DNA from 3 places in the Streptomyces sp. NPDC059567 genome. Region 1 is predicted to be linked to each of the others. Evidence: riboswitches for the same ligand, from Rfam matches in the RefSeq annotation. Region 1 holds a riboswitch; each other region holds the start of a gene.
What was found. A riboswitch is a leader RNA that binds a small molecule or an ion and turns the genes downstream of it on or off. The one in region 1 is predicted to bind thiamine pyrophosphate.

Region 2: it holds a riboswitch for thiamine pyrophosphate, as region 1 does, so the genes downstream of both, thiC (phosphomethylpyrimidine synthase ThiC) here and thiO (glycine oxidase ThiO) in region 1, are expected to answer to the same signal.
Region 3: it holds a riboswitch for thiamine pyrophosphate, as region 1 does, so the genes downstream of both, ACFVZW_RS01515 (thiamine ABC transporter substrate binding subunit) here and thiO (glycine oxidase ThiO) in region 1, are expected to answer to the same signal.

Annotation. Positions count from the first base shown of each region.
Region 1 is NZ_JBHWBS010000099.1:14,877-23,456, reverse strand. Features, by position in the region: gene ACFVZW_RS30910 (Rv2175c family DNA-binding protein) at 1-97, opposite strand, end outside; gene ACFVZW_RS30905 (NAD(P)/FAD-dependent oxidoreductase) at 142-1,356, opposite strand; gene ACFVZW_RS30900 (hypothetical protein) at 1,385-1,726, opposite strand; TPP riboswitch at 1,781-1,893, shown strand; gene thiO (glycine oxidase ThiO) at 1,891-3,048, shown strand; gene thiS (sulfur carrier protein ThiS) at 3,045-3,257, shown strand; gene ACFVZW_RS30885 (thiazole synthase) at 3,263-4,057, shown strand; gene pknB (Stk1 family PASTA domain-containing Ser/Thr kinase) at 4,149-6,059, shown strand; gene ACFVZW_RS30875 (deoxyribonuclease IV) at 6,066-6,917, shown strand; gene ACFVZW_RS30870 (DUF4396 domain-containing protein) at 7,000-7,554, shown strand; gene ACFVZW_RS30865 (sulfite oxidase-like oxidoreductase) at 7,585-8,217, opposite strand; gene bfr (bacterioferritin) at 8,394-8,580, shown strand, end outside.
Region 2 is NZ_JBHWBS010000014.1:60,672-70,771, forward strand. Features, by position in the region: gene ACFVZW_RS09945 (IclR family transcriptional regulator) at 1-645, shown strand, start outside; gene ACFVZW_RS09950 (SsgA family sporulation/cell division regulator) at 783-1,217, shown strand; gene ACFVZW_RS09955 (YibE/F family protein) at 1,254-2,594, opposite strand; TPP riboswitch at 2,666-2,812, shown strand; gene thiC (phosphomethylpyrimidine synthase ThiC) at 2,806-4,578, shown strand; gene ACFVZW_RS09965 (hypothetical protein) at 4,662-5,501, opposite strand; gene ACFVZW_RS09970 (metallophosphoesterase) at 5,661-7,025, opposite strand; gene ACFVZW_RS09975 (LacI family DNA-binding transcriptional regulator) at 7,277-8,383, opposite strand; gene hisC (histidinol-phosphate transaminase) at 8,762-9,859, shown strand; gene ACFVZW_RS09985 (cyclophilin-like fold protein) at 9,893-10,100, opposite strand, start outside.
Region 3 is NZ_JBHWBS010000002.1:15,034-25,133, forward strand. Features, by position in the region: gene ACFVZW_RS01495 (phosphatidate cytidylyltransferase) at 1-163, shown strand, start outside; gene ACFVZW_RS01500 (MFS transporter) at 297-1,916, shown strand; gene ACFVZW_RS01505 (SRPBCC family protein) at 2,075-2,533, shown strand; gene rlmN (23S rRNA (adenine(2503)-C(2))-methyltransferase RlmN) at 2,908-4,014, shown strand; TPP riboswitch at 4,044-4,149, shown strand; gene ACFVZW_RS01515 (thiamine ABC transporter substrate binding subunit) at 4,236-5,315, shown strand; gene ACFVZW_RS01520 (ABC transporter permease) at 5,354-6,967, shown strand; gene ACFVZW_RS01525 (ABC transporter ATP-binding protein) at 6,967-7,989, shown strand; gene ACFVZW_RS01530 (hypothetical protein) at 8,006-8,605, opposite strand; gene ACFVZW_RS01535 (hypothetical protein) at 8,615-9,559, opposite strand; gene ACFVZW_RS01540 (LOG family protein) at 9,801-10,100, opposite strand, start outside.

The DNA.
Region 1 (8,580 bases):
GCACGCGCGTCACCTCGACATCGAGCATTTCCGCGATGTCGGGAAGGTAGAGCCAGGCGGGGACGAGAGCATCGGTTCTTGCGTCAATCTCGGTCACGTGGACAAGCCTGCCATCCCGGACTGACAGCCGGTAGTCGAGCCCTACAGGACCGCCGCCTTCAGGGGGACGGAAGGGTCCGCGGCCCGCTCCGGATCGATCCGGGTGCCGGACTCGATCAGCTTGCGGCCCTGGGCCAGGTCGCGGGGGCGTCCGACGGCGAGCAGGGCGACCAGGGCGCCGTCGCGCAGCCAGAGGGCCGACCAGGAGGGTCCGGCCGGGTCGCCGCGCCGGAGCAGTTCCGCGTCGTCTCCATGGTGCCCGGCGTACTGCACGAAGCGGCCGAACTGCTCGGACCAGAAGTAGGGCACCGGGTCGTACGGCCGGGGGGCCTCGCCGATGATGTCGGCCGCGACGGTGCGCGGGCCCTGGAGCGCGTTGTCCCAGTGGTGGACCAGGAGGCGGCGGCCGTAGCGGGCGGAGGGGAAGGAGGCGCAGTCGCCGACGGCGTACACGTCGGGCAGGGAGGTGCGCAGCCGCTCGTCGGCGGTGATGGAGCCGTCCGCGTCGCGGGCGATGCCGGAGTCGGCGAGCCAGCCGGTGGCGGGGCGGGCGCCGATGCCGACGACGACCGCCTCGGCCGGCAGCCGGCGGCCGTCGGCCAGGAGGACCGTGCCGGGTTCGACGGCGGCCACGCGCGCGTGGGTGAGGAGTTCGGCGCCGCTCTCCTCGTACCACTGCGCCATCGGGGCGGTGACCTCGACGGGGAGCGCGCCTGCGAGCGGCCGGTCGGCGGCCTCCACGACGATGACGGCGCACCCCGCCTGGCGTGCGGCGGTGGCGAACTCGGCGCCGATCCAGCCGGCACCGACCACCACGATGTCGTGGCGCCGCTCCAGGACGGGCTTGAGGCGGGCGGCGTCGTCGAGGGTGCGCAGCAGATGGACGCCGGGCACGCCCTCGGTGCCGGGCAGGGTGACCGGCTCGGCACCGGTGGCGACGACCAGGACGTCGTACGGGACGGGTCCGGCCTCGGTGTCGACCTCGTGGTCCTCGGCGCGCAGCCCGGTGACGTCGAGGCCGAGGCGCAGTTCGATGGCGAGGGCCTCGAAGTCGACGTCGAAGGCGGAGTCCTCGGCCTTGCCGAGGAGCACGGCCTTGGAGAGGGGCGGCCGGTCGTAGGGCTGGTGCGGCTCGGCACCGATGAGGGTGACCGGGCCGGTGAAGCCCTGTTCGCGCAGGGCGACGGCGGTCTGCACCCCCGCCATGCCGGCGCCCACGATCACGACCCGCTGTTGTGCCTGCTTCTGCTCGCTCACCCGATCACCTTAACGATCTGACGCACCGTCAGGAAGGCAGCTGTTCCACCACACTGGTGCCGGAGCCCTCCTGGGACTCCCATGCCCAGGTCTCCTCCAGCCGAACGCGCCCGTCCGGCAGCTCCACCACCGTCGAGACGCAATGCCCGGAAGAGGTGGATCCGTCCTGCTTCAACTGGACGTAGCGGAAGTCGAGACGGTCCCCCGCGCGCGTGCCGACGAGGTTCCCGCGGACCACGTCCCCGCCCGCGTACTCGGCCCAGATCCGGCCGCCCTCCTCGTGGTACGTGAAGCGGGTGCGCGTGCCCACCTGGCCGGGGGCCTGGTCGGCGACGGGCGCGAGGACGAGTCCGTCAAGGGATCGGGCCACGGCGGAGGCTCCCTTACTGGGCGTCGGGGGCGGGGGTTAGTCTGACCGTCAACGTAGAGCACTCGCGGGAGCCCGGACGCACCGGGCTGAGAGGGAGGCTGGCCGGCCTCCGACCGTACGAACCTGATCCGGGTCATGCCGGCGAAGGGAGGGGCTGGACGCCCATGTCGCGTACATCCGACGTCCTCGTCATCGGGGGCGGAATCATCGGTCTGGTCACGGCCTGGCGGGCCGCGCAGCGCGGGCTGCGCACCGCGGTCGTCGACCCGGAACCGGGCGGCGGTGCCGCCCGCGTGGCGGCCGGGATGCTGGCCGCCGTCACCGAGCTCCACTACGGCGAGGAGACCCTGCTCGCCCTCAACCTCGCCTCCGCGCGCCGCTATCCCGGCTTCGTCGCCGAGCTCCGGGACGCCACCGGACACGACGTGGGCTACCGCGCCTGCGGCACGCTCGCCGTCGCGCTCGACGCCGACGACCGGGCGCATCTGCGCGAACTGCACGCCCTGCAGACCCGCTGCGGCCTGGAGTCGGAGTGGCTCAGCGGCCGTGACTGCCGTCGTCTGGAGCCGATGCTGGCCCCCGGCGTGCGCGGCGGCCTGCGGGTCGACGGCGACCACCAGGTCGATCCGCGCAGGCTCGCCGCCGCGCTGGTCACCGCCTGCGAGCGGGCCGGTGTGGTCTTCCACCGCGCCCTCGCGGAGCGGCTGACCGTCGTACGGGACCGGGCGGCGGGCGTGCTGCTCGCCGGGGGCGAGGCGCTCGAAGCGGACCAGGTCGTGCTGGCCGCGGGCAGCCTCAGCGGCCGGCTCGCCGGCGTACCGGACGATGCGCTTCCGCCCGTACGCCCCGTCAAGGGGCAGGTGCTGCGGCTGACCGTGCCGGGGGCGTACGCGCCGTTCCTGTCGCGAACCGTCCGGGCGGTCGTGCGCGGCAGCCACGTCTATCTGGTGCCGCGCGAGAACGGCGAGCTGGTGGTCGGCGCGACCAGCGAGGAACTGGGCTGGGACACCACCGTCACGGCGGGCGGGGTCTACGAGCTGCTGCGCGACGCCCACGAGCTGGTGCCGGGCATCACCGAGCTGCCGCTCACCGAGACCCGCGCCGGCCTGCGGCCCGGCTCCCCGGACAACGCGCCGCTGCTCGGCCCGACCGCCCTGCCCGGCCTGCGGCTGGCGACGGGGCACTACCGCAACGGGGTCCTGCTCACCCCCGTCACCGGCGATGTGATGGCCGACCTCCTCACCACCGGCGTGCTTCCGGACGAGGCCCGCCCCTTCACCCCCCGCCGCTTCTCCCCCGTACGTCAGGAGCAGCACGTATGAACGACTCGACGAACGTCTCCGTCAACGGCGAGGCGCGTGTCCTCGCCGCGCCCACGACCCTCGACGCGCTGGTCGCGACGCTGACGCCGGCGCCGTCCGGCGTGGCCGCGGCCGTCAACGAGACGGTCGTGCCGCGCAGCCAGTGGTCCGCGACCCTCCTCGGCGAGGGCGACCGGGTCGAGGTCCTCACTGCCGTGCAGGGGGGCTGAGCACGATGTCCGACGACACCTTCCTCCTCGGCGGTACGGAGCTCTCCTCGCGTCTGATCATGGGCACGGGCGGCGCCCCGAGCCTGGACGTCCTCGAACGCTCCCTGATCGCCAGCGGCACCGAGCTCACCACCGTCGCCATGCGGCGTCTCGACCCGACCGTGCAGGGCTCGGTCCTGTCCGTGCTGAACCGGCTCTCCATCCGCGTCCTGCCGAACACGGCGGGCTGCTTCACGGCGGGCGAGGCCGTCCTGACGGCGCGGCTCGCCCGGGAGGCGCTGGGCACCGACTGGATCAAGCTGGAGGTCGTCGCCGACGAGCGGACCCTGCTGCCCGATCCGATCGAGCTGCTCGACGCGGCGGAGACGCTGGTGGACGACGGCTTCACGGTCCTGCCGTACACCAACGACGACCCGGTCCTGGCGCGGAAGCTGGAGGACGTGGGGTGCGCGGCGATCATGCCGCTGGGCTCGCCGATCGGCTCGGGGCTCGGGATCCGCAACCCGCACAACTTCCAGCTGATCGTGGAGCGGGCCGGGGTGCCGGTGATCCTGGACGCGGGTGCCGGGACGGCCTCGGACGCCGCCCTGGCGATGGAGCTGGGGTGCGCGGCGGTCATGCTGGCGTCGGCGGTGACCCGGGCGCAGGAGCCGGTGCTGATGGCGGAGGGGATGCGGCACGCGGTGGAGGCGGGCCGGCTGGCGTGGCGGGCGGGCCGGATCCCGCGCCGCCACTTCGCGGAGGCCTCGTCCCCGACGGAGGGCCGCGCGGCCCTGGACCCGGAGCGGCCGGCGTTCTGACGGCCGGCGGACCGGTCCCGCACGTCACAGCTGTGCTGCGGTAGCGGCCGGTGGGGACGGGGTGTCCTCACCGGCTCGTAAACTCAAGGCCGTGGACACGACCCTTCATGACCCCCTCGTCGGGCAGCTGCTCGACGACCGCTACCGCGTCGACGCGCGCATCGCCGTCGGCGGGATGGCCACGGTCTACCGGGCCGTCGACACCCGACTCGACCGGGTGCTCGCGCTCAAGGTGATGCATCCGGACCTCGCCACCGACGCCACCTTCGTGGAGCGGTTCATCCGCGAGGCGAAGTCCGTGGCGCGGCTCTCGCACCCGAACGTCGTCGGGGTCTTCGACCAGGGAGCGGACGGCGCGTACGTCTATCTCGCCATGGAGTACGTCGCCGGGTGCACCCTGCGCGACGTGCTGCGCGAGCGCGGGGCGCTCCAGCCCCGGGCGGCGCTCGACATCCTGGAGCCGGTGCTCGCCGCACTGGGCGCCGCGCACCGGGCCGGGTTCGTGCACCGGGACATGAAGCCGGAGAACGTCCTGATAGGGGACGACGGCCGGGTCAAGGTCGCCGACTTCGGTCTCGTACGGGCCGTGGGCTCGGCCACGAACACCACCGGCTCCGTCCTCGGCACCGTGTCGTACCTCGCCCCCGAGCAGATCGAGCACGGCACGGCGGACACCCGCGCCGACGTGTACGCCTGCGGTGTCGTCCTGTACGAGATGCTGACGGGCGGGAAGCCGCACTCCGGGGACACCCCCGCGCAGGTCCTCTACCAGCACCTGAACACCGACGTCCCGGCCCCGTCCGCCGTCGTCCCCGGTCTCGCCCTCGAACTGGACGAGCTGGTGGCGACCGCGACCGCCCGCAACCCCGACGTCCGCCCCTACGACGCCGTCGCACTCCTCGCCCTGACCAGGGAGGCCCGCTCGGCGCTCGGGGACGAGCAGCTGGACGCGGTCCCGCCGCAGGCGCACCGGGAGGACACCACGGGCGCCGAGGACCGGACCAGCGTCATCCCCCGGACCCTGCCCGCGGAGACCGAGCAGCCGGTGCAGCACACCAGCCGGCTGACGATGCCGCCGCCCGAGCCCCGGCCGGAGTCCCGGCGCGCTCCGCGCCGCCCCCGCGGCCCTCTGCTCGTCCTGGCGGCCGTCCTGCTCGCCCTCGGGCTCGGCGCGGGCGTCTGGTACATCAATTCCGGCCAGTTCACCCGCGTCCCGGCCGTCCTCGGCCAGAGCGAGCCGCAGGCCACGAAGCGGCTCAGGGACGCCGGGCTCGACGTCGGCACGACGAAGCGCGCCTTCAGCGACGTGTACGAGCGCGGCACGGTCATGGCCACCGACCCCGCCTCCGGCGCGCGGATCCGGGGCAACGGCACGGTAACGCTCACCATCTCCCGCGGCCCGCAGATCGTGAAGGTCCCGAACCTCAAGGGGAAGCCGCTGGCGGAGGCCAGGCGGCTCCTGGCGAAGGAGGGGCTGGCGCCGGGTGTGATCACCCGGGCGTTCAGCCAGGACGTCGCGCAGGGCGCCGTGATCAGCTCCGACCCCGAGCCCGGCACCGAGCGCAGCCCGGACTCGGCCGTGGCCCTGGTCGTGAGCAAGGGCGTCCCGATCGACGTCCCCGACGTGGCCGGCGAGACGGTGGACGAGGCCACGAGCACGCTCCGGGACGCCGGCCTCAAGGTGGAGGTCGCCACCGAGCGCGTCCACTCCCCCGAGGCGGCAGGTACCGTCGCGGCCCAGTCCCTCGCGGAGGGCAGCCGCGCCGCGCAAGGCGACCGGATCGTCCTGACCGTCTCCAAGGGCCCGCGGATGATCGAGGTCCCCGACGTCGTGGGCGAGTCCACCGACACCGCGCGCGAGAGACTGGAAGGCGCGGGCTTCGAGGTGAAGGTCGAGAAGACCTTCCCCTTCCTCGGCGACAAGGTCTCGGGCCAGTCCGTCGAGGGCGGCTCCACCGCCCCCGAGGGCTCCACCGTCACGATCACGATCAAGGGACTGTAAGAACTCATGCGCAACCCCGTCGGCGGCCATGTCCCCGTGGCCGGCGGCCTCGCCACGGTCGGTCTGGGCTACGCCCGCGAGCTGGGCGCGGAGACCGTGCAGGTCTTCGTCGCCAACCCGCGCGGCTGGGCCACCCCCGTGGGCAACCCGGCCCAGGACGAGCTGTTCCGCGCCGGGTGCGAGGCCGAGTCCCTGTCCGCATGGGTCCACGCCCCGTATCTGATCAACTTCGGCTCCCACACCGAGGCGACCGTCGACAGGTCGGTGGAGTCGCTGCGGCACTCGCTGCGCCGGGGCCGGGAGATCGGCGCGAAGGGCGTGGTGGTGCACACCGGATCGGCGACCGGTGGCCGGCCGAGAGCCGAGGCGCTGGCCCAGGTGCGGGAGCGGATGCGGCCGCTGCTCGACGAGCTGACGCACCCGGACGACCCGTTCCTGCTGCTGGAGTCGACGGCCGGGCAGGGGTTCTCGCTCTGCTCGCGCGCCGAGGACTTCGGCCCGTACTTCGACGCGCTGGACCGCCATCCGAAGCTCGGCATCTGTCTGGACACCTGCCACATCTTCGCCGCGGGCCACGATCTGACCGGGCCGTACGGCATGGCGCAGACGCTCGACCGGCTGGTGGAGGTCGTCGGCGAGGGGCGGCTGAAGCTGATCCACGCCAATGACTCCAAGGACGTCGTCGGCGCGCACAAGGACCGGCACGCGAACATCGGGGCCGGCCACATCGGCGAGGAGCCGTTCCGCGAGCTCATGCGTCACCACGCGACCGAAGGCGTCCCGCTGATCATCGAGACCCCGGGCGGGGAGGAAGGGCACGTGGCGGACGTGGAGCGGCTGAAGAAGCTCAGGGGCTGAGTCTCCCGTTGAGGAATACCCCTGGGGGGTATACGGTTCCTGTGGAGGCAGCAGGAACCGCTACCGGTCATTGGGGGACCCCATGGAGCACGAGGCGCACGCGCACCACCGATCCGCGCACGACCACGCCACCCACCACGGGCACGAGAGCGACGCCGCCCACGAGGGCCACGGCGGCCGCCAGGGGCACGCCCCCGGCAAGGTGAGCTGGTCCATGGCGGCGAAGGCCACCCTCCACTGCCTCACCGGCTGCGCCATCGGCGAGGTCCTGGGCATGATCATCGGCACCGCGCTCGGCTGGGGCAACGCCCCGACGATGGTCCTCGCCATCGCCCTGGCCTTCTTCTTCGGCTACTCGCTGACGCTGTGGGCGGTCACCCGCGCCGGCCTGAGCCTGAAGGCCGCCATCGGGGTCGCGCTCGCCGCCGACACGCTCTCGATCGCCGTGATGGAGATCGTCGACAACGGCGTGCTGCTGCTGGTCCCCGGCGCGATGGACGCCCATCTCTCGGACGCGCTGTTCTGGGGCGCCCTGGCCTTCGCCTTCCTCATCGCCTTCCTGATCACCACACCCGTCAACAAGTGGATGATCGGCCGCGGCAAGGGCCACGCGGTGGTCCACCAGTACCACCACTGAGACCGCGCACGAGAGGGCGGCCCGGGGCGTCTACAGCTCCGGGCCGTCCCCGGGCTCCTCCTGGTAGGAGTACCGCTGCTCGGTCCACGGATCACCGATGTTGTGATAGCCGCGCTCCTCCCAGAAGCCGCGGCGATCAGCGGTCATGTACTCCACGCCCCGGACCCACTTGGGCCCTTTCCAGGCGTACAGATGGGGCACCACGAGACGCAGCGGGAAGCCGTGCTCGGCGGTGAGCAGCTCATCGTCCTTGTGGGTGGCGAAGATCGAGCGCTCCGAGGCGAAGTCGGAGAGCCGCATGTTGGCGCTGAAGCCGTACTCGGCCCAGACCATCACATGCGTGACGTTGGCGGCCGGCGGGGCGAGCTCCAGGATCGTCCGGGCGGACACCCCACCCCATTCGGCCCCGATCATGCTGAACTTCGTGACGCAGTGCAGATCGGCCACGACCGTCGAGAACGGGAGCGCCGAGAACTCCTCGTGGTTCCAGCACCGCTTGTCGCCGTCCGCCGTCGCCCCGAAGACCCGGAACTCCCAGCGATCGGGCTTGAACTTGGGGACGGGGCCGTAGTGGGTGACCGGCCAGCCGCGCTGCAGCCGCTGCCCCGGCGGAAGATCCGACTGCCCTGCTTCCCGGTGTACTCCGCTCTCCGGCTGACCCATGTCATCCATGGTGACAGACCGCGAGGGGTGGTCATGACCAGCCAACCTCGCACACCATCTTGATTCAGGGCAACTCCCACTAAGCCTGCACTTACTGGACGCCCCCCATCCGTGGTGCAAGGATGCGGCCATCCTGCCCAGTCACGACATAGACATGCGTGGAAGGAGCCTCTGCGATGCAGGGCGACCCCGAGGTCCTCGAGTTCCTCAACGAGCAGCTGACCGGCGAACTGACGGCCATCAACCAGTACTGGCTGCACTACCGCATCCAGGACAACAAGGGTTGGACCAAGCTCGCCAAGTACACCCGCGAAGAGTCCATCGATGAGATGAAGCACGCGGACAAGCTGACCGAACGCATCC
Region 2 (10,100 bases), on a different contig from region 1:
GGACTCCCGCTTCCCACCGCGTACCACCTGCTCCGCACCCTGACGCACGAGGGCTATCTGCGCCGTGAGAAGGGTGTGTTCGTGTTCGGCGACGCGGCCGGTCGGTTGGCCGGCGGCGGAGTTCTGCAGAATCGTCGCACCAAGATCGAAGACTCGCTCGCACACTGGCGCGACGAGATCGGCGTCCCCATCTACTTCGCGATCTACCGCGAGGGCGAGATCGAGCTCGTCGCCGTCGCCGACACCCCCTCCGCCCCCGCCGTGGACGAGTGGGCCGACTTCCGCGAGACCGGCCACGCCCATGCGATCGGCCAGTGTCTGCTCAGTCAACTGGATCTGAAGAGTCGTCAAGACCACCTCGACCGCCATCCGGTGAAAGCCATCACTCCGTACACGGTGCGTAACCGGCAGGTGCTTTTGGAGCGTTTGGGCGGTATGGGGCGAATGGAGCCCCTGGTAGAGCGTCAGGAATATGCGCTGGGCACAGTTTGTGCCGCGATCCCCATCACTGCGGGGTCCACGGCGGCCGCGATGGCGATTTCCGTACCCCTTCACCAGGAAGAACGGTTGCTGCCCGCAGTCGCTCGACTACAGAATGAGATCGGAAGGCTCTTCAGCTCCTTCGCTTTCTCTATCAGTATCTGAAAAATCACTCCTTGTGATCCGCTAGCGCTTACAGCACGATTGCGTCAACAGGGCCATGGGGGATCATTCCTGGCCGTTTCGATCACAGCTTCAGTAGCCGTGTGCACACAACTGCTTCATCTACTGCGGGGTACAAGATGCGAGAGTCGGTCCAGGCCGAGGTCCTGATGAGCTTCCTCGTCTCCGAGGAGCTCGCCTTCAGGATCCCGGTGGAACTCCGGTACGAGACCCGGGATCCCTACGCGGTGCGGATGACCTTCCATCTCCCCGGAGACGCGCCGGTGACCTGGGCGTTCGGGCGGGAACTGCTGCTGGACGGGATCAACCGGCCGAGCGGCGACGGCGATGTGCACATCGCGCCGACCGATCCCGAGGCGCTCTCGGACGTCTCCATCCGGCTCCAGGTCGGCGGCGACCGCGCCCTGTTCCGGGCCAGCGCTCCGCCGCTCGTCGCCTTCCTCGACCGTACGGACAAGCTGGTTCCCCTCGGTCAGGAACGGACGCTGGGCGACTTCGAGGACAACCTGGAAGCCGCGCTCGGCCGGATTCTGGCGGAGGAGAACGCGGGCTGAACGCCCCCCGGGCCCGCCGAAACGGCCCCGGACCAGTCACTTCGCCCGACGCCGGCGTCCACCCCTGGACGAACGCTTCTCCGGATCGCCCGGCCGGTCTGCGGAGACCACCAGGGCGGCCAGCGCGGTCGTGACCGGCACCGAGGCCACCAGACCGATCGACCCCACGAGCGTCCGGACGATCTCCTCCGCGACCAACTCGCTGTTGGCCACCGTCCCCACACTGCTCTGCGCGATGGTGAAGAGCAGCAACAGGGGCAGGGCCGCACCGGCGTAGGCAAGGACCAGTGTGTTCACCACGGACGCGATGTGGTCGCGGCCGATCCGGATCCCGGCCCGGTACAACGCCCGGGGCCCCATACGGGGATCGGCCTGGTGCAGCTCCCACACCGCCGAGGTCTGCGTCACCGTCACATCGTCGAGGACACCGAGCGAACCGATGATGATGCCCGCGAGCAGCAGACCGGACATGTCGATGTCCGGGTACAGGCCGTGGATCAGACCGGTGTTGTCGTCCGTGTTGCCGCTGAGCGACGCCCAGCTGATGAAATACGAGCCGAGCAGCCCGATCAGCAGCAGCGAGATCAGGGTCCCGAGCACCGCGACCGAGGTGCGCGCCGACAGGCCGTGGCACATGTAGAGCGCGATGAGCATGATCGCGCTCGACCCGACCACCGCCACCACCAGCGGATTCGACCCCTGAAGGATCGCCGGCAGGATGAAGAGGGTCAGGATCAGGAAGCTGATGGCGAGCGAGATCAGGGCCATCACCCCGCGCATCCGGCCGACGAGCACGACCACGAGCGCGAAGATCAGCGCCAGGACCGTCAGCGGAACCTTGCGGTTCACATCAGTCACCGAGTACTGCAGATCGCGTGGGGCGTCGGGGGCGTACGCCACCACCACGCCCTGCCCCTCGTCCAGTTGACGCGGCGCGTCCGGCTGCACGATCTCGACGAAGGTACGGCCCTTGTCGGGGCCGTCGGTGACCTCGATCGTCGCCTTCTCGCACTGCCCCTGCTGGGCGTTGGCGGCCTCACGGCCCTGGGGCGTGGAGGGGTCCTCGGTCGGCGGGACCTGCGCGGCGTTCACATCCTTGCAGTCGACCTTCTCGACCGAGGCGACCTCGCCCGCGTAGGTCTGCCGGTCGAAGCCGACGCCGGTGCGCTCGTGCTCCGGCACGCCGCCCGGCCACAGCACGACGAGTCCGACCACCACGGCCGCGGCGAACGGGATCAGGACCGCGGCGATGACTCTGCGCAGATGCCGGGAGACCGGCGCCGCCGGGCCGTGGCTGTGGCTGTGGCCGTGCCCGTGGCCCGCGTCCCCATGGGCATCGTGTCCATCGGGTTCCGGGGTCTGCTGCGAGGAAGTCACCGACAGATCATCGCAAGAACGACGGGGGCCCACTGTTCAGCACGCCCGGGTTGACGCTAGCGTGGTGGCACCTTTGCACACGCGGGAGCTCGGAGCACCGGGCTGAGAGGGCGCTGATCACCGTACGCGCGTACTGATGTACGTACGGGAGGAGGCTGCGCCGACCGCCGAACCTGTTACCGGGTAATGCCGGCGTAGGGAGATCGGTCTCATGACCATTCAGGATGCACGCACGCCTGCCACCAGCCAGGACGAGCGCAAGCCGGGCTGGCACAAGGGATACGTCGAGGGCTCGCGCCCCGACCTCCGAGTGCCCGTCCGTCAGGTGCACCTCACCAACGGCAAGGACGTGACGCTGTACGACACGTCCGGCCCGTACACCGACCCCACCATCGACACCGACGTACGGCGGGGCCTTCCGCCGCTGCGCGAGAACTGGATCATCAGCCGCGGCGACACCGAGGAGTACGCGGGCCGCCCCGTCCGTCCCGAGGACGACGGCATCAAGCACACCTCGCCGCGTGGTGGCCTCAAGAACCTCGACGCGGTCTTCCCCGGCCGCCCCCGCCAGCCCCGCCGGGGCCGCGACGGGGCGGCGGTGACCCAGCTCGCGTACGCCCGCCGGGGCGAGATCACCCCGGAGATGGAGTACGTCGCGATCCGCGAGAACGTCTCCCCCGAGGTCGTACGGGAGGAGATCGCCGCAGGGCGCGCGGTGCTCCCGGCCAACGTCAACCACCCGGAGATCGAGCCGATGATCATCGGCAAGCGGTTCCTGGTGAAGGTCAACGCCAACATCGGCAACTCCGCCGTCACCTCCTCCATCGAGGAGGAGGTGGAGAAGATGACGTGGGCGACCAAGTGGGGCGCGGACACGGTCATGGACCTGTCCACCGGCCGCAACATCCACACCACCCGTGAGTGGGTGCTGCGCAACTCCCCCGTGCCGATCGGCACCGTGCCGCTCTACCAGGCCCTGGAGAAGGTCGACGGCAAGGCCGAGGAGCTGACCTGGGAGATCTACAAGGACACGGTCATCGAGCAGGCCGAGCAGGGCGTCGACTACATGACGGTCCACGCCGGCGTGCTGCTGCCGTACGTGCCGCTGACCGCCCGCCGCAAGACCGGCATCGTCTCGCGCGGCGGCTCGATCATGGCCGCCTGGTGCCTCGCGCACCACAAGGAGAACTTCCTCTACACGAACTTCGAGGAGCTCTGCGAGATCCTCGCGACGTACGACGTCACGTACTCGCTCGGCGACGGTCTGCGCCCCGGCTCGATCGCGGACGCCAACGACGCGGCGCAGTTCGCGGAGCTGAAGACGCTCGGCGAGCTCAACACGATCGCCAAGCGCCACAACGTGCAGACGATGATCGAGGGCCCGGGCCATGTCCCGATGCACAAGATCAAGGAGAACATCGACCTCCAGCAGGAGATCTGCGAGGAGGCGCCGTTCTACACCCTCGGCCCGCTGACCACGGACGTCGCGCCGGCGTACGACCACATCACCTCGGGCATCGGCGCCGCGATGATCGCCTGGTGGGGCACCGCGATGCTCTGCTACGTCACGCCCAAGGAGCACCTGGGCCTGCCCAACCGCGACGACGTGAAGACCGGTGTCATCACGTACAAGATCGCGGCGCACGCGGCCGACCTGGCCAAGGGGCACCCGGGGGCGCAGGAGTGGGACGACGCGCTGTCGGACGCGCGCTTCGAGTTCCGCTGGGAGGACCAGTTCAACCTGGCGCTCGACCCGGACACGGCGCGTGAGTTCCACGACGAGACGCTGCCGGCGGAGCCCGCGAAGACCGCGCACTTCTGCTCGATGTGCGGTCCGAAGTTCTGCTCGATGAAGATCTCGCAGGACATCCGGCGCGAGCACGGCGGCGACCTCCAGTCCGAGGAGATCCAGGCCGGGATGGCGGAGAAGTCCAAGGAGTTCGCGGCCGCCGGCAACCGCGTGTACCTCCCGCTGGCGGAGTAGCCGCATCGGTACGTACGGGGCGGGTACGGACCGCACGGCCACGGGGGGTCGTGCGGGGCGTGCCCGCCGTGGCGTTCCCCGGATCACTCCGGCCGGTGCTCCGGGGGGCCGAACTCCGGGCTCGTGAAGTCCGGGCTGCTGAACCTGGGACGGCTGCCCGAGGCTCCCTCGCTCGGACTCGAGAAGTCCGGTCCGCTGTAGCCGATCTTCGGTATGCGGTCCTTACGCTCCGAGGGCTGCGGCGGCAGGGGCGGGGCCGGGTGTGCGGCGGGGTCGGCCAGGGCCTCCCGCAGGAACGGCAGGATGCCGCGTTCCAGCAGGGCGCGGCGCCAGGCGTCGCGGGCCCGGGACAGTTCGTCGTCCGGTTCACCGCCGGCCCCGGGGCCCGCGGCCACTTCGGTGGAGCGGTTGCGCAGCGCCGTCACAAGGAGGCCGACGGCCGCGCAGAGCAGCCCGGCTGCGGCGACGGCGCCGAAGAACCAGGCCGCCGTCAGCAGCGTGTCGGCGAACACGAGTGTGGGTGCCAGCACCTTCAGAACGGCCCCGACCAGCAGGAATATCACCGCTGCTGTGCCCGAGAGCACCGGTGCGAGGACCGTGAGGACCGCGACGATGCCCGCGCCGGGGCCCGTGCTCGCTCCGCCGTCCCCTTCCGCCACGAGAACGGCGTCCATCACACTCGTACCGCCTGTCGCACGGCCTTCCGCGCGGACCTTGACGAAGTGGTCGTACTCCACCGCGGCGGCCGCGGTGATCAGCGCCGTCGCGCTCATGGCCATCGAGCGCAGCTGTTCGGACGTGAGCCGTTTCCCGACCTCGGCGAGATCCGGACGGTCGTGCGCGTTTCGCAGTGCGTCGCCGAGGATGCGCTCGTACTCGGCGCGGTCCTCGGTCAGCAGGTGCGGAGCCACGTTCATGTGCATCCCCCGATGCTCCGTAAGGCCTGGTTGACCGTGGGAAACGGGCAGTTGGGCGGAAACGGAGGAGAGCCTGCTACGGATGATCCGATGGTATTGCGGTTACGGCACAGGGTGACAGGGGGTTTCCCGAAATCGACTTCCCCGGATGCGCACGGTTATGCGTCAGCCATGCAGGGGGAGTTGGACGACCAGCAGCTTTCCGGCCATGGTCACACCGCCGTCCATGGCGATCGCCAGACCGTCCGCGTACACATGCGGACCGTCGACGACCGGACCCGATCCGTCCTCGCCGTCTTCCGTTCCGACCTGCCCGAGGAGGTACGGGATGGGGCTGTGGCCGTGCACGACCCGGCGGCCGCCGTAGGTGCCGAGCAGCTCCTGGACGGCTTGCGGGCCCGCGTCGTCGCGGAACGCGAAGCGCTTGGTGAACTTCCGGAACAGGTCCCAGACCTCGTCGGCGTCGTTCCGGTTGATGATCTCGTGGACGGTCTCGTTGACGTCCTCGATGGTGCTGCCGTACTCGAGATAGGCGGTGGTGTCGGAGTGCATCAGGAGGTGCCCGTCCTCCTCCACCACGGCGTCGAGTCGGGACATCCACTGGAGGTGGACGTCCTGGAGGCGGTCCATGTCGTGCTTCTGGCCGCCGTTGAGCAGCCAGGCGGCCTGGAAGGTGGCGGTGCCGGCGCCGGAGTTGACCGGAGTGTCGGCGAAGCGCTTGGCGCCGATCAGGAGCAGCTCGTGGTTGCCCATCAGGGCCTTGCAGTAGCCGCCGGCGGCCGCGGCCTCCGCGGACAGGCGCATGACGAGATCGATGACGCCGATGCCGTCGGGACCGCGGTCGGTGAAGTCGCCGAGGAACCAGAGGCGGGCGTTCCCGGCGGACCAGGCGCCGTTCTCGTCGATGAGGCCCTGGGCGCGGAGGGCGGCGACGAGCTCGTCGAGATAGCCGTGGACGTCGCCGACGACGTAGAGCGGGCCGGGGCCCTCGGCGGCCGAGGCGGGCACGGGGGCCGGCTCCGGGTCGACTCGGACCTGCACGGTGTCACCCCTATTGATGACCGGGAGATCGCGCTCGGTGGGGGTGTAGCCGTCGGGCATGGCTTCGTCGGGGAAGGCGTTCCCGGGGTGGCCGGTCGCGACGGCGACGATGGAGGACATGCCGCCGGCGAGGGGGAGATGGAGCGTGGGGGCGAGCGGCCCGACGGGTGCGACCGGTTCGTGGACGGTGCGCGGGTCGAGGTGGGCGCCGTGCGCGACCGGGGCGTCGGGTTCGAGGAGAGCGACGGGCTCGGGGAAGGCGACGGGCTCAGGGAAGGCGACAGGCTCGGGAGAGGAGCCGGGTTCGGGGAGCGCGCCGTGGTCGGGGAACGCGGTGGGCTCGGGATAGGCGCCGGTCGGACCGGTCTGTGTCCCGGTGGGGGGCTCGGTGGCGTTGCCCTGCACGGGCACGCGGGCGTACGGCGGTACGCGGAAGTCACGCAATGTCGCCGTGCGCACCACGGGTTCCTGCCCGGCCCCCTGAGTCATCGACCCCTCCACCACCGTCGCGATGCCCTGTACATCGCGGACCGGCCTGGTCGGGGTGGTCCGCGGTGTCGTGCGCCCATCATAGGAATGAGGGTCCGCCTGTGTGACGCACCAGGGGTGGTGAATCCGGGTCCACTCCGGGTTCACCGGTTGTTTCGCCCGAATTGAGAAGGTCCAGGCCAGGGTCGGGACCGGGCTGGGCTGGGTTTGCGCCCTGCCCGGCCCGGAATCCGGCCGGTACTGATCGTTCGCTAGTCCTTCGAGGGTGACCGGGGCGGGCTGACCGTCGTACGCGGCGAACGCCTCTGGGAGGACGTCCGGACGATGAGCTCGGTCGGTATGACCTGCTCGACCGGTCCGTCGGTGTCGATCCCCTCGATGGCGTCGATGAGGAGCTGGACGACGGCCGTGCCGATCCTTCGGGGTTTGAGCGAGAGGGTCGTGATGGGCGGTTCGGTGTTGGCGTAGACGGTCGACTCGCTGCAGCAGACCAGCAGCAGATCGTCCGGGACGCGCAGTCCGTAGCGGCGGGCCGCCGCCAGCAGATCGGTTCCGTTGGGGTCGAAGAGTCCGTAGACGGCGTCGGGTCGGTCGGGGCGGGCGAGCAGCCGGTCGGCCGCGACGGCGCCCGCGCACGGGTCGTGCGCCGGATAGGCCTCGTAGACGGGGTCCTGTCCGACCCGCTCGCACCAGTTCAGGTACGCGGTGGTGGACAGGCGGGTGTACGTGTCGGTGGTGGTGCCGGTGAGCAGGCCGATCCGGCGGGCGCCGGCGTCGGCGAGGTGGTCGAGGAGGTCGAGGACGGCGGCTTCGTGGTCGTTGTCGACCCAGGCGGTCACCGGGAGCGTGCCGGCGGGGCGTCCGTCGGAGACGACGGGGAGGCCCTGGCGGACGAGTTCGGTGACGACCGGGTCGTGGTCGGAGGGGTCGATGACGACGGTGCCGTCGAGGGCGACGTTCGACCAGACGTCATGGCGGGATGTGGCGGGCAGGATGACCAGGGCGTAGCCGCGCGCGAGCGCGGCCGATGTGGCTGCTCTGGCCATCTCCGCGAAGTACGCGAATTCGGTGAAGGTGAAAGGTTCATCCCCGTAGGTCGTCACGGTCAGGCCGATGAGGCCCGATTTGCCGGTACGGAGCGTGCGGGCCGCCGCGGATGGGCGATAGCCCAGCCGGTCGGCGACCTCGCGGACGTGGCGGCGGGTGGCGTCCGGGAGCCGGCCCTTGCCGTTGAGCGCGTCGGAGACAGTCGTGATGGAGACCCCGGCGGCGGCGGCCACGTCCCGGATGCCCGCTCGTCCCTGCCGGCTTCCCCGGGTCTGTGCCCGGCTCACCTGGTGCTTCCCTGCTGCTGTCATGGCGAGCCGATAGTAGGGCGAGGGCGGGTGGTTGGGCCGGTCGCATATTCACTCGTTGACAGGCACGTTTCTGCATGATCAAAAAGCACCAAGTGCCTGGGAAAGTAAGGGAGTTAAGGCCCCTCGGGTGTGATCTACGGTTGTCGAAACGCATGGGCCTGCCACAGAGCCGATGTCTCGAAGAGGTCTCAACTCACCTCTACGGGGGATGCGCGCCACGGCGCCCGCCACCGGCGCGCGCCACCCACGGCTGCGCTCCCCCCGTTGTCCACAGCTTGTCCGACCCGTTGTCCACAGCCCATTCGCAGCGGAGGCGAATCCTCATAAGGTGAGGAGTATTGGTGGTACGGACGGTCGAGGAGGACCAGAGTGAGCTCAGTGAGCGAGACCGGCGGGACGAGCGCGGGCGGCCCGAAGCTGCGCGCCGTGCTGGACGGCGTCCCCACGTACAAGCCGGGCAAGCCGGCCGCCGCGGGCGGTCCGGTCGCCTTCAAGCTGTCCTCCAACGAGAACCCGTATCCGCCGCTGCCGGGCGTGATGGAGAGCGCGCTGGCCGCGGCCTCGAACTTCAACCGGTACCCGGACATGGCCTGCACCGGCCTGATGGCGGAGCTCGCCGACCGGTTCGGCGTCCCCGTCTCGCACCTGGCCACCGGCACCGGCTCGGTCGGTGTCGCGCAGTCGCTGCTCCAGGCCACCTCGGGCCCGGGCGACGAGGTCATCTACGCCTGGCGGTCCTTCGAGGCGTACCCGATCATCACGCAGATCAGCGGGGCGACCTCGGTGCAGGTGCCGCTGACCGACGGCGAGGTGCACGACCTCGACGCGATGGCCGCGGCGATCACCGACCGGACCCGGCTGATCTTCGTCTGCAATCCGAACAACCCCACGGGCACGGCGGTGCGCCGGGCCGAGCTGGAGCGGTTCCTGGACCGGGTGCCCTCCGACGTCCTGGTGGTGATCGACGAGGCGTACCGCGAGTTCGTCCGCGACGCCGACATCCCGGACGGCATCGAGCTCTACCGCGACCGGCCGAACGTCGCGGTGCTGCGGACGTTCTCCAAGGCGTACGGCCTGGCCGGGCTGCGGGTCGGTTTCGCGATCGCCCACGAGCCGGTCGCGGCGGCGCTGCGCAAGACGGCGGTGCCGTTCGGTGTGAGCCAGCTGGCGCAGGACGCGGCGGTCGCCTCGCTGCAGGCCGAGGACGAACTGCTGGGGCGGGTCGGCTCGTTGGTGGCCGAGCGCGAGCGGGTCCGCGCGGGGCTCGTGGCTCAGGGCTGGACCGTGCCGGACACCCAGGCGAACTTCGTCTGGCTGCGGCTCGGTGAGCGGACGATGGACTTCGCGGCGGAGTGCGAGCGGCACGGCGTGGTGGTGCGGCCGTTCGCGGGTGAGGGCGTGCGCGTCACGATCGGTGAGTGCGAGGCGAACGACCTGTTCCTGAAGACGACGGAGGGCTTCCGCAAGGAGGGCTGATCAGCCCGGTGGGAGTGGGTCGGGGGCGGCCGGTCAGCCCTCGACGCGCTCGACGCGGATCGGGTCGCCGTCCCTGACGGTGGCCAGGACCCGAGGGTCGCCGTCGAGCGAGCCCAGGAGGTTGCAGGGGCTCGCGAGCCGGCATTCGGAGCCCCGGGAGATCGGGGTGGGGCCGTAGGGGAGTGCGAGTGCGTCGCCCTCGGTCCAGAAGGCGACCGTGCCCGGCTCCACCACCTGCCGC
Region 3 (10,100 bases), on a different contig from region 1:
GCTCGGCGACCTCGGCGAGTCGATGATCAAGCGTGATCTGGGCATCAAGGACATGGGCACGCTGCTGCCGGGGCATGGCGGCATCATGGACCGGCTGGACTCCTTGCTGCCGACCGCTCCGGTGGTGTGGCTGCTGTTCGTGCTGTTCGTCGGCACGGCCTGACAGACGCGATCGTGGTGAAGGGCCCGTCGTCCCCTCGGGGACGGCGGGCCCTTCCCGTTCTTGGTGCCGCCATGCGGTGGACGTCCACGGCGGGTCGGGGCCGCGACGTCGGGGGCGTTGGCACGATGCGCCCATGGCACGCAGGGGAGGCAGCGCGGAAGGTCCGGCGGCGGGGGCGCGACTCGTCCTGTTGACGCTCGCCGCCGGTCAGTTCCTGATGGCGCTCGACAGCTCCGTCATGAACGTCTCGATCGCGACGGTGGCCGACGACGTCGGGACCACGGTCACCGGGATCCAGGGCGCCATCACGGCGTACACGCTGGTGATGGCGATGTTCATGATCCCCGGGGGCAAGGTCGGGGCGCTGATCGGCCGTAAGCGCGCGTTCATGATCGGTTGTGTCGTCTACGGCTGCGGGTCCCTCACCACGGCGCTGGCACCGAACCTTCCCGTGCTGCTGTTCGGCTGGTCGTTCCTGGAGGGCATCGGGGCGGCGCTCATCATGCCGGCGATCGTGGCCCTGGTGGCCGGCAACTTCGCCACGGAGCGGCGCGCGGCGGCGTACGGCATCGTGGCGGCCGCCGGGGCGGTGGCCATCGCTCTGGGACCGCTCATCGGAGGCGTCGCCACGACGTACTTCTCCTGGCGCTGGGTCTTCGCCGGCGAGGTCCTGGTGGTGCTCGTCATCCTGGTGTTCGCCCGCCGAATCGCGGACACCGTGGGCGAGGAGCGCCGTCGGATCGACCTTGTCGGCGCCGCGCTGTCCGCGCTGGGGCTGGGGGTCTTCGTCTACGGAGTGCTCCGCTCGGACGAGTGGGGCTGGTTCCGGCCGAAGCCCGACGCACCCTCGTGGCTCGGTGTGTCGATGGTCGTGTGGATGATGCTGGCGGGCCTGCTGCTGGTGTGGCTCTTCCTCCGCTGGGAGGCGCGGCTCGTGCGCCGCGACCGGGAGCCGCTCGTCGACCCGACCGTGTTGCGGAACAAGCAGCTCACCGGCGGTCTGACGATGTTCTTCTTCCAGTACCTCGTCCAGATGGGTGTCTTCTTCGTCGTACCCCTCTATCTGTCCGTCGCGCTGGGCCTGTCCGCGCTCATGACCGGGGCGCGCATCCTGCCGCTGTCGGTGACCCTGCTGGCAGCGGCGGTCCTGATTCCGCGTTTCTTCCCGGACGTCTCGCCGCGGCGGGTGGTACGGCTCGGGGTGCTCGCGCTGCTCGCGGGCGCGGTCGCCCTGATGGCCGCGCTGGACGCCGACGCCGGCGCGGAGATCGTCACGGTCCCCCTCCTGCTGATCGGGCTCGGCATGGGCGCGCTGGCCTCGCAGCTCGGTTCGGTCACCGTGTCCGCCGTACCGGACAGCAAGAGCGCGGAGGTCGGCGGTATCCAGAACGCCGTCACCAACCTCGGTGCCTCGATCGGTACGGCGCTGGCCGGGTCGCTGCTGATCGCCGCGCTCACGTCCTCGTTCCTGACCAGCGTCGAGCAGAACGCGGCGATTCCGGCCGAGGTCAAGAACCAGGCCGCCGTCGAGCTCCAGAGCGGCGTTCCGTTCCTCTCGGACGCCCAGCTCAAGACGGCTCTCGACGAGGCGGGTACCAGCCCGGAGGTGACGCAGGCCGCCCTGGACGCGAACGCCGCCGCGCGCCTGGACGGCCTGCGGGCCGCGCTGGCGATCCTCGCCCTCTCCTCGGCCGTGGCGCTGTTCTTCACCCCGCGCATCCCTTCCACGCAGCCCGGCTCGCCGCGGCCCTGACGGGCACGTGTCGTCGCTGTGCGCGGCGACCGGCGAGGAAGCCGTTCGGACCTGCCGGAGGGCGGGGGCGAGCGGTCGGCGTGAGGCTGGGGGTGAGGCCCAGGGCGCCGGACGGCGAGCCCGTGGCGGCCGTACCGTCCGGAAGGAGCGTGATCGGCATGGCCCGGAACCGCCGTCTGATCCTGAGCACGCCGTCGGAGGTCTGGCGGCTGCTGTCCAACGGCCACCGTTACGGGGAGTGGGTCACGGGAACCCAGCAGGTCCTGGCGGCGGACCCGCACTGGCCGGACGTGGGCGCCCGACTGAAGGTCCGGGTCGGCGGCGGCCCCTTCACCCTCGACGACACGGTCGTCGTCCGCATCTGCGAGCGGGAGCGGCGCCTGGAGCTGGAGGCGAAGGCGGAGCCCTTCGGTGCGGCCCGTATCGCCATGACCTTGCTCCCCTGGGGCGAGCACACGCTCTTCACCCTCGACTGGCATCCCCTCCGGGGCCCGGGCATCCGTATGCACGGGCTTCCCGTGGACTACCTCGTCGCCGTCCGCAACGGCATGATGCTGACGAAGCTGGCGAGGATCGCGGTGCAGGAGCACGCCGAACACACGGTCCAGGCCGTCTGACGGCCGCGGGGCCCGCCGCCGACGGCCCCGCCCCGGCGGCACGCGGTGCGGGACGGGCCACGAGGCCTCGGCCGTGGGGGCCCGCCGACGACGGCCCGGCCGTGCCGGGACGGGCCGTGCGGCTCCGGCCGCGTGGGACGGGCAGTGCAAGGGCGCCCGCGGTGCGGGACCGGCGGAGTGGCCTCCGCCGTACGGGCCCGCCGCCGACGGCCCGGTCGCATGCGACGGGCGGGGCGAAGGCGCCCTCCGTGCGGCTCCGGCCGCGAGGGTTTCCGCCGTGCGGGCCCGCCGCCGACGGCCCCGGCGGCACGCGGTGCGGGGCCCGCCGCGACCGCCCCGAGTCATGCGTGCGCGTCTGCGACACTGGTACCACCATGCCCAAGCCCGGAGAACTCACTTTCGTCGCCCCCCGCGGAGCCAAGAAGCCGCCGCGGCACCTCGCCGACCTCACGCCCGCCGAGCGCAAGGAGGCCGTCGCCGCGATCGGCGAGAAGCCGTTCCGCGCCAAGCAGCTGTCCACGCACTACTTCGCGCGGTACGCCCACGACCCCGCCGAGTGGACCGACATCCCCGCGTCCTCGCGCGAGAAGCTGCAGGGCGAGCTGCTGCCCGACCTGATGTCCGTGGTCCGGCACATCTCGTGCGACGACGACACCACCCGTAAGACCTTGTGGAAGCTGCACGACGGCACGCTCGTCGAGTCCGTGCTGATGCGGTACCCGGACCGGGTCACCATGTGCATCTCCTCGCAGGCCGGCTGCGGGATGAACTGCCCGTTCTGCGCCACCGGACAGGCCGGTCTCGACCGGAACCTGTCGACCGCCGAGATCGTGCACCAGATCGTCGACGGGATGCGCGCCCTGCGCGACGGCGAGGTGCCCGGCGGGCCCGCGCGGCTCAGCAACATCGTCTTCATGGGCATGGGTGAGCCGCTCGCCAACTACAAGCGGGTCGTCGGCGCCATCCGCCGGCTGACCGACCCCGAGCCGGACGGCCTCGGCCTGTCCCAGCGCGGGATCACCGTCTCCACCGTCGGTCTGGTGCCCGCGATGCTGCGCTTCGCCGACGAGGGCTTCAAGTGCCGGCTCGCCGTCTCCCTGCACGCCCCCGACGACGAGCTGCGCGACACCCTCGTGCCCGTCAACACGCGCTGGAAGGTCCGCGAGGTCCTCGACGCCGCGTGGGAGTACGCGGAGAAGTCCGGCCGCCGGATCTCCATCGAGTACGCCCTGATCCGCGACATCAACGACCAGGCGTGGCGCGGCGACCTCCTCGGGCGGCTGCTCAAGGGCAAGCGGGTGCACGTCAACCTGATTCCGCTGAACCCGACGCCCGGGTCGAAGTGGACCGCCTCCCGTCCCGAGGACGAGAAGGCGTTCGTCGAGGCCATCGCCGCCCATGGCGTCCCGGTCACCGTCCGTGACACCCGCGGTCAGGAGATCGACGGTGCCTGTGGACAGCTGGCGGCGTCCGAGCGCTGACCTTGTACTCTGTGCTCGAACACATCTCCATATTCCGACAGGGGAGCGCCACAGCGCTGAGAGTGCGGTCAGGACCGCAGACCCTCTGAACCTCGCCCAGGTCATTCTGGGTAGGAAGTTCGGTCGTAACTCGAGCTGTTGCGCCCTGCCCGCCTCACGGTCGGCAGGGCCGCGTCTCTTCCTGGTCACACCCAGGAGGAATTCCAGTGAGCACCAAGAAGATGGCCGCCGCGGCGATCGTCGCCGCGCTCGGCGTCACCACGCTCGCCGCGTGCGGCACCGAGGACGTCCGGGACGCGGCGGGCAAGTCCGGCGCGCCCACCCCGAAGACCGTGACCCTCGTGAGCCACGACTCCTTCAACGCCTCCAAGGAGGTGCTGGCGGAGTTCACCAAGCAGACCGGCTTCACGGTCAAGGTCCTCAAGAGCGGCGACGCCGGCGAGGCCGTCAACAAGGAGATCCTGACCAAGGGATCCCCGCAGGGCGACGTCTTCTTCGGCGTCGACAACACCCTGCTGTCCCGCGCGCTCGACAACGGGATCTTCGTCCCGTACGAGGCGAAGGGCCTGGACCGGATCCCGACCGAGGTCCAGCTCGACAAGGAGCACCGGGTCACCCCGATCGACTCCGGTGACATCTGCGTCAACTACGACAAGAAGTACTTCGCGGACAAGAAGCTCGCACCCCCGCAGACCTTCGACGACCTGGCGAAGCCCGCGTACAAGGACCTGCTGGTCGTGGAGAACCCCGAGCGTTCCTCCCCGGGCCTCGGCTTCCTGCTCGGCACCGCCGCCCAGTACGGCGACGACGGCTGGCAGGACTACTGGAAGAAGCTCAAGGCCAACGGCGTGAAGACCGTCGACAGCTGGGAGCTCGCCTACAACCAGGAGTTCTCCGGCTCCGCCGGCGGCAAGAAGGCCAAGGGGGACCGGCCGCTGGTCGTCTCGTACGCCTCCAGCCCGCCGGTCGAGGTCCTCTACTCCGAGCCGCAGCCCAAGGAAGCCCCCACCGGGGTCTCCACCGGCACCTGCTTCCGGCAGACCGAGTTCGCCGGGCTGCTGAACGGGGCGAAGAACCCCGAGGGCGGCAAGGCGCTGATCGACTTCCTGATCTCCAAGAAGTTCCAGGACGACATGCCGCTGCAGATGTTCGTCAACCCGGTGGCCGAGGACGCCACCCTGCCGGAGCTCTTCACGAAGCATGGTGTGGTGATCGACAAGCCGCAGACGATGGCGCCCGCGAAGATCGCCGAGAACCGTGACCAGTGGATCCAGCAGTGGTCGTCGCTCGTTCTGAAGTAGTTCCCGACCGCAGGGGAAGCGCGGCGCGGCTCGGCCTGATGGTCGTGCCCGCCGCCTTCTTCGCGCTCTTCTTCGCCTGGCCCGTCGTCTCGATCGTCGAGCGCGGGCTGCGGGTCGACGGGGCGTGGCAGTTCGGCCGGTTCGGCGAGACGCTGAGCCGGCCCGAGATCCTCGACGTACTCTGGTTCACGCTCTGGCAGGCGCTCGCCTCCACCGGGCTGACCCTGCTGATCGCGCTGCCCGGCGCGTATGTCTTCGCCCGCTTCGACTTTCCCGGCAAGGGGCTGCTGCGCGCCGTCGTCACCGTGCCCTTCGTGATGCCGACCGTCATGGTCGGTACGGCCTTCCTGGCGCTTGTCGGGCGAGGCGGGCTCCTCGACGAACTGTGGGGCATGCGGCTCGACACCACCGTGTGGGCGATCCTGATCGCCCATGTGTTCTTCAACTACGCCGTCGTCGTACGGACCGTCGGCGGCCTGTGGGCGCAGCTCGACCCGCGCCAGGAGGAGGCCGCCCGGGTCCTCGGCGCGTCCCGCTGGACCGCCTGGCGGACCGTGACCCTGCCGGCGCTCGCGCCGTCCGTCGCCGCGGCCGCGCTGATGGTGTTCCTCTTCACCGCGAGCTCCTTCGCCGTCGTGCAGATCCTCGGCGGATCCACGTACTCCACCCTGGAGACGGAGATCTACCGGCAGACCGTCGTCCGCTTCGATCTGACGACGGCGGCCGTCCTCACGATGGTGCAGTTCGTCGCCGTCGGCGTGGTCCTCGCCGTGCACGCCCGCACCGTCCGCCGGCGGGAGGCCGCGCTGAAGCTGGTCGCACCCGAGCAGACCGCGCGCCGGCCCCGGGGAGTCGGCCAGTGGGCGCTGTTCGCGGGCGTCCTGCTCTCCGTCGCCCTGCTGATCGTGCTGCCGCTCGGCGTCCTCGTCGAGCGGTCCTTCGCCACCTCCGACGGATACGGGTTCGACTACTACCGGGCGCTGCAGACGCCGGACCCCTCCGGCACCTTCCTCGTGCCGCTGCTGGACACGATCGGGAACTCGCTCCGGTACGCCGTCGTCGCCACCCTGATCGCCCTCGTCATCGGCGGACTCGCGGCGGCGGCCCTCACCCGGCGGGCGGGGCGGCTCGTGCGCGGCTTCGACGCGCTGCTGATGCTGCCGCTCGGGGTCTCCGCCGTCACCGTCGGCTTCGGCTTCCTGATCACCCTGGACGAGCCGCCGTTCGACCTGCGGGCGAGCTGGATCCTCGTGCCGCTCGCGCAGGCCCTGGTCGGTGTCCCCTTCGTCGTACGGACGATGCTGCCGGTGCTCCGTGCGGTCGACGAGCGGCTGCGGGAGGCTGCGGCCGTGCTCGGGGCGTCGCCGCTGCGTGCCTGGCGCGAGGTCGATCTGCCGCTGGTACGGCGCGCGCTGCTGATCGCGGCCGGATTCGCCTTCGCGGTGTCCCTCGGAGAGTTCGGCGCGACGGTCTTCATCGCCCGGCCCGACAGCCCGACGCTGCCGGTCGCGGTGGCCCGGCTACTCGGCCGGCCCGGGGAGCTCAACTACGGCCAGGCCATGGCCCTTTCGACGATTCTGATGGTGGTGTGCGCGGTGGCCCTGCTGCTGCTCGAACGGCTCCGCACCGACCGGACCTCCGGGGAGTTCTGATGCTGACGCTCAAGGACGCGACCGTACGGTTCGGGCAGCGGGCCGTGCTCGATTCGGTGGACCTGCAGGTGGCCGAGCACGAGATCGTGTGCGTGCTCGGGCCGAGCGGCAGCGGAAAGTCCACGCTGCTGCGGGCCGTCGCCGGACTCCAGGCCCTCGACGAGGGCCGGGTGCTGCTCGGCGGCAGCGACCAGGCCGGGGTGCCGGCGCACCGGCGCGGCGTCGGGCTCATGTTCCAGGACCACCAGCTCTTCCCGCAGCGGGACGTCGGCGGCAACGTCGCCTTCGGGCTGCGGATGCGCCGCGTCGGGAAGGCAGAACAGGACCAGCGGGTCCGGGAGTTGCTGGAACTGGTCGGTCTGCCCGGGGCGGGACGGCGGGCCGTCGCCTCGCTGTCCGGCGGCGAACAGCAGCGCGTGGCGCTCGCCCGCGCACTCGCCCCACACCCCCGGCTCCTCATGCTGGACGAGCCGCTCGGCCAGTTGGACCGAGGGCTGCGGGAGCGGCTCGTGGTCGAACTGCGTCGGCTCTTCGGCCGGTTGGGCACGACGGTGCTCGCCGTCACCCACGACCAGGGGGAGGCGTTCGCGCTCGCCGACCGGGTCGTGGTGATGCGGGACGGCAGGATCGCCCAGTCCGGCACTCCGCTGGAGGTGTGGCAGCGGCCCGCCTCCGAGTTCGTGGCGCGCTTCCTCGGATTCGACAACGTGGTGGCGGGGACGGTGAGCGGGGACGGGGCCGACACCGTGTGGGGGAAGGTCCCGGTGCCCGGCGGATCCCCGCAGGGCCGGGCGAAGCTCCTCGTGCGCCCGGGCGGCGTCCGCCTCGGTGCCGCGAAGGAGGGCCTGACCTGCACGGTCGAGGCCCGTACCTTCCGCGGCACGCACGTCGCCGTCCTGCTGCGCCCGGACGAAGGTCCCGCCTTGGAGGCGGAGTGCCCCCTCAGGGACGCACCCGAGGACGGCGCGCGGGTGGGCGTGACGTTCGCGGCCGAGGAGGTCGTGGTCCTGGCGGGGGAGTGAGCCCGGGAGTCCCGGCTCAGCCGAACCAGACCACCAGGCGGACGTTCTCCTCGCCGTACTGGGCCGCCAGCGCGCGCATCGACGCCCAGACAGGGCCCCAACGGCCGTCCGGCGGAACGATCATCCCCGCCGTGTAGACCACCGGACGGTACACGGCGCCGTTCAGACGGACCTCGCCGCCCGGCGGCCATTCGTTCAGGAAAAGATCCTCGCCGAAGACCTCCTCGGCCGCGTCGAGCACCTCGACCGGCGCCCAGAGCACGTCGTGCAGGACGAGTTCGCCGTCCGGCCCCGGCCGCCACTCGCCCACACGGTTCCCGTCGGGGCGGTCGCAGATCGGCGCGTCCCAGTCGACCGCCGCGATCTCGGCCCACGTCGCGTACGAGTGGCTGTGGTTCGGTTCGTCGTCCCGCTTCGGCACTTCCTCGCAGGAGTCCTCCGGCCAACCACGCGCGTCGAAGAGCGGCCGGTCCACCCCGAGGCTCCCGCCGTAGCCGAACATGGCTTCGCGCTCGTCCCGCTGCTTCCAGAGGTCGAAGTCGAGCAGATCGGCCTCCATCTCCCACGGTCCGCCCGCGGTGCGGGCCTCGATCAACCCGTCGATGAACGTCCCCATGGCCGCATCCTAGGAAACGCGTACGGGATCGGGCCGGGCCTCGGGCACGGCACCGTGTTCGTCCGGCACGCCCGTGTCCTCCGCCCCGTGGCCCTCCGGGGCGCCGAACCAGGCCACCGCCACCGCGCCGACGACCGCGAGGACGAAGCCGAGGACCGCGAGCCAGGCGAAGCCCGGGCGGGAGGCGTCGCCCAGCCACCACACGCCGATCATGCCGGGGAGCACCGTCTCGCCGACCACCAGCGCCGCCGTCGCCCCGTTCACCGAGCCGATCTGGAGCGCGACGGTGTGCAGATACATGCCGCCGACCCCGGCGACGAGGATCGCGTACAGCGCCGGGTCGGTGAGGAGCGCGCCGAGGTCGAAGGGGTCGATGCCGTTCAGGATCCGCACCCCGACGCCCAGTGCGCCGAAGCCCAGCCCGGAGAGCAGACCGGCCAGGATGGCCGCCCGGGCGCCCAGGAGCCGTACGAGCACCGTGCCGCCCACCATCAGGAGCAGCGAGATCGCGAGCAGCCACCAGTGCGTGGCGATCGGGGTGTGCCCGCTGCCCTCGGGGCCCGCCGCGCTCGCGAGGAGCACCAGCGCCGAGCAGACCACGCCGATCGACGTCCACTCCGCCCGGGTGAGCCGGATGCCGAGCATCCGGACGCTCAGGACCGCCGTGACGACCAGGTTCGCGCTGATCACGGTCTGGGACAGGAACAGCGGGAGCAGCCGGGCCGCGAGAGCGCCGAGACCGAAGCCGATGAAGTCCAGGATCGTGCCGACGACGAACTCCCACGTCGTCGCCGCCTTCGCGGTGGAGGACAGACTCGGCCCGCCGCGCTCCGTGAGCCGGCCCGCGGCGGCCGCCTCGCGCCGGGCGGACTTGCGCGACCCGACGGCCTGCAGGACGGAGCCCGTGCCGTAACAGATCGAGGCGGCGATGGCGGTCAGCAGTCCTATGAGCACCGAGTGGCTCCGTTCCCGAAAGATGGCGGTACGGACTGCCAGACGTGGGATCGGGCGTCGAAGTTGCCTCGCGCGGCCACCGACCGTTCGACCGACGGCGGTACGGCGGCCCTGGCGGGTCGTTCTGCTTCTGGAGGGCGGCCAGGCCCTTCCGCAGGTCGTCGGCTTTCATGACCGATCAGGCTCGCCGTGGGGAGCCGGGGCGGCACCATCTCGTCCGTCACCGCCGTCGCGCCCGCGGTCAGAGGCGTCGCAGGGCCTCCGGGGCCTCGTCGATCGAGTCCACCAGGGCGATCCTGGCCGCCATCGGGCGGTCCGCGGCGAGCGCCTGGAGCAGGGGCCAGGCGGGCAGCCGTCGCGTCCAGTGGGCGCGGTTCACCAGGACCATCGGGGTGGGCTCTCCCCGCGACTCGTAGTAGTTCGGCGTCGTGTTGTCGAAGATCTCCTGGACCGTGCCGGCCGCGCCGGGCAGGAAGACCACCCCGGCGCTGCAGCGCGCCAGCAGACCGTCCTCGCGGGTGGCGTTGGCGAAGTACTTCGC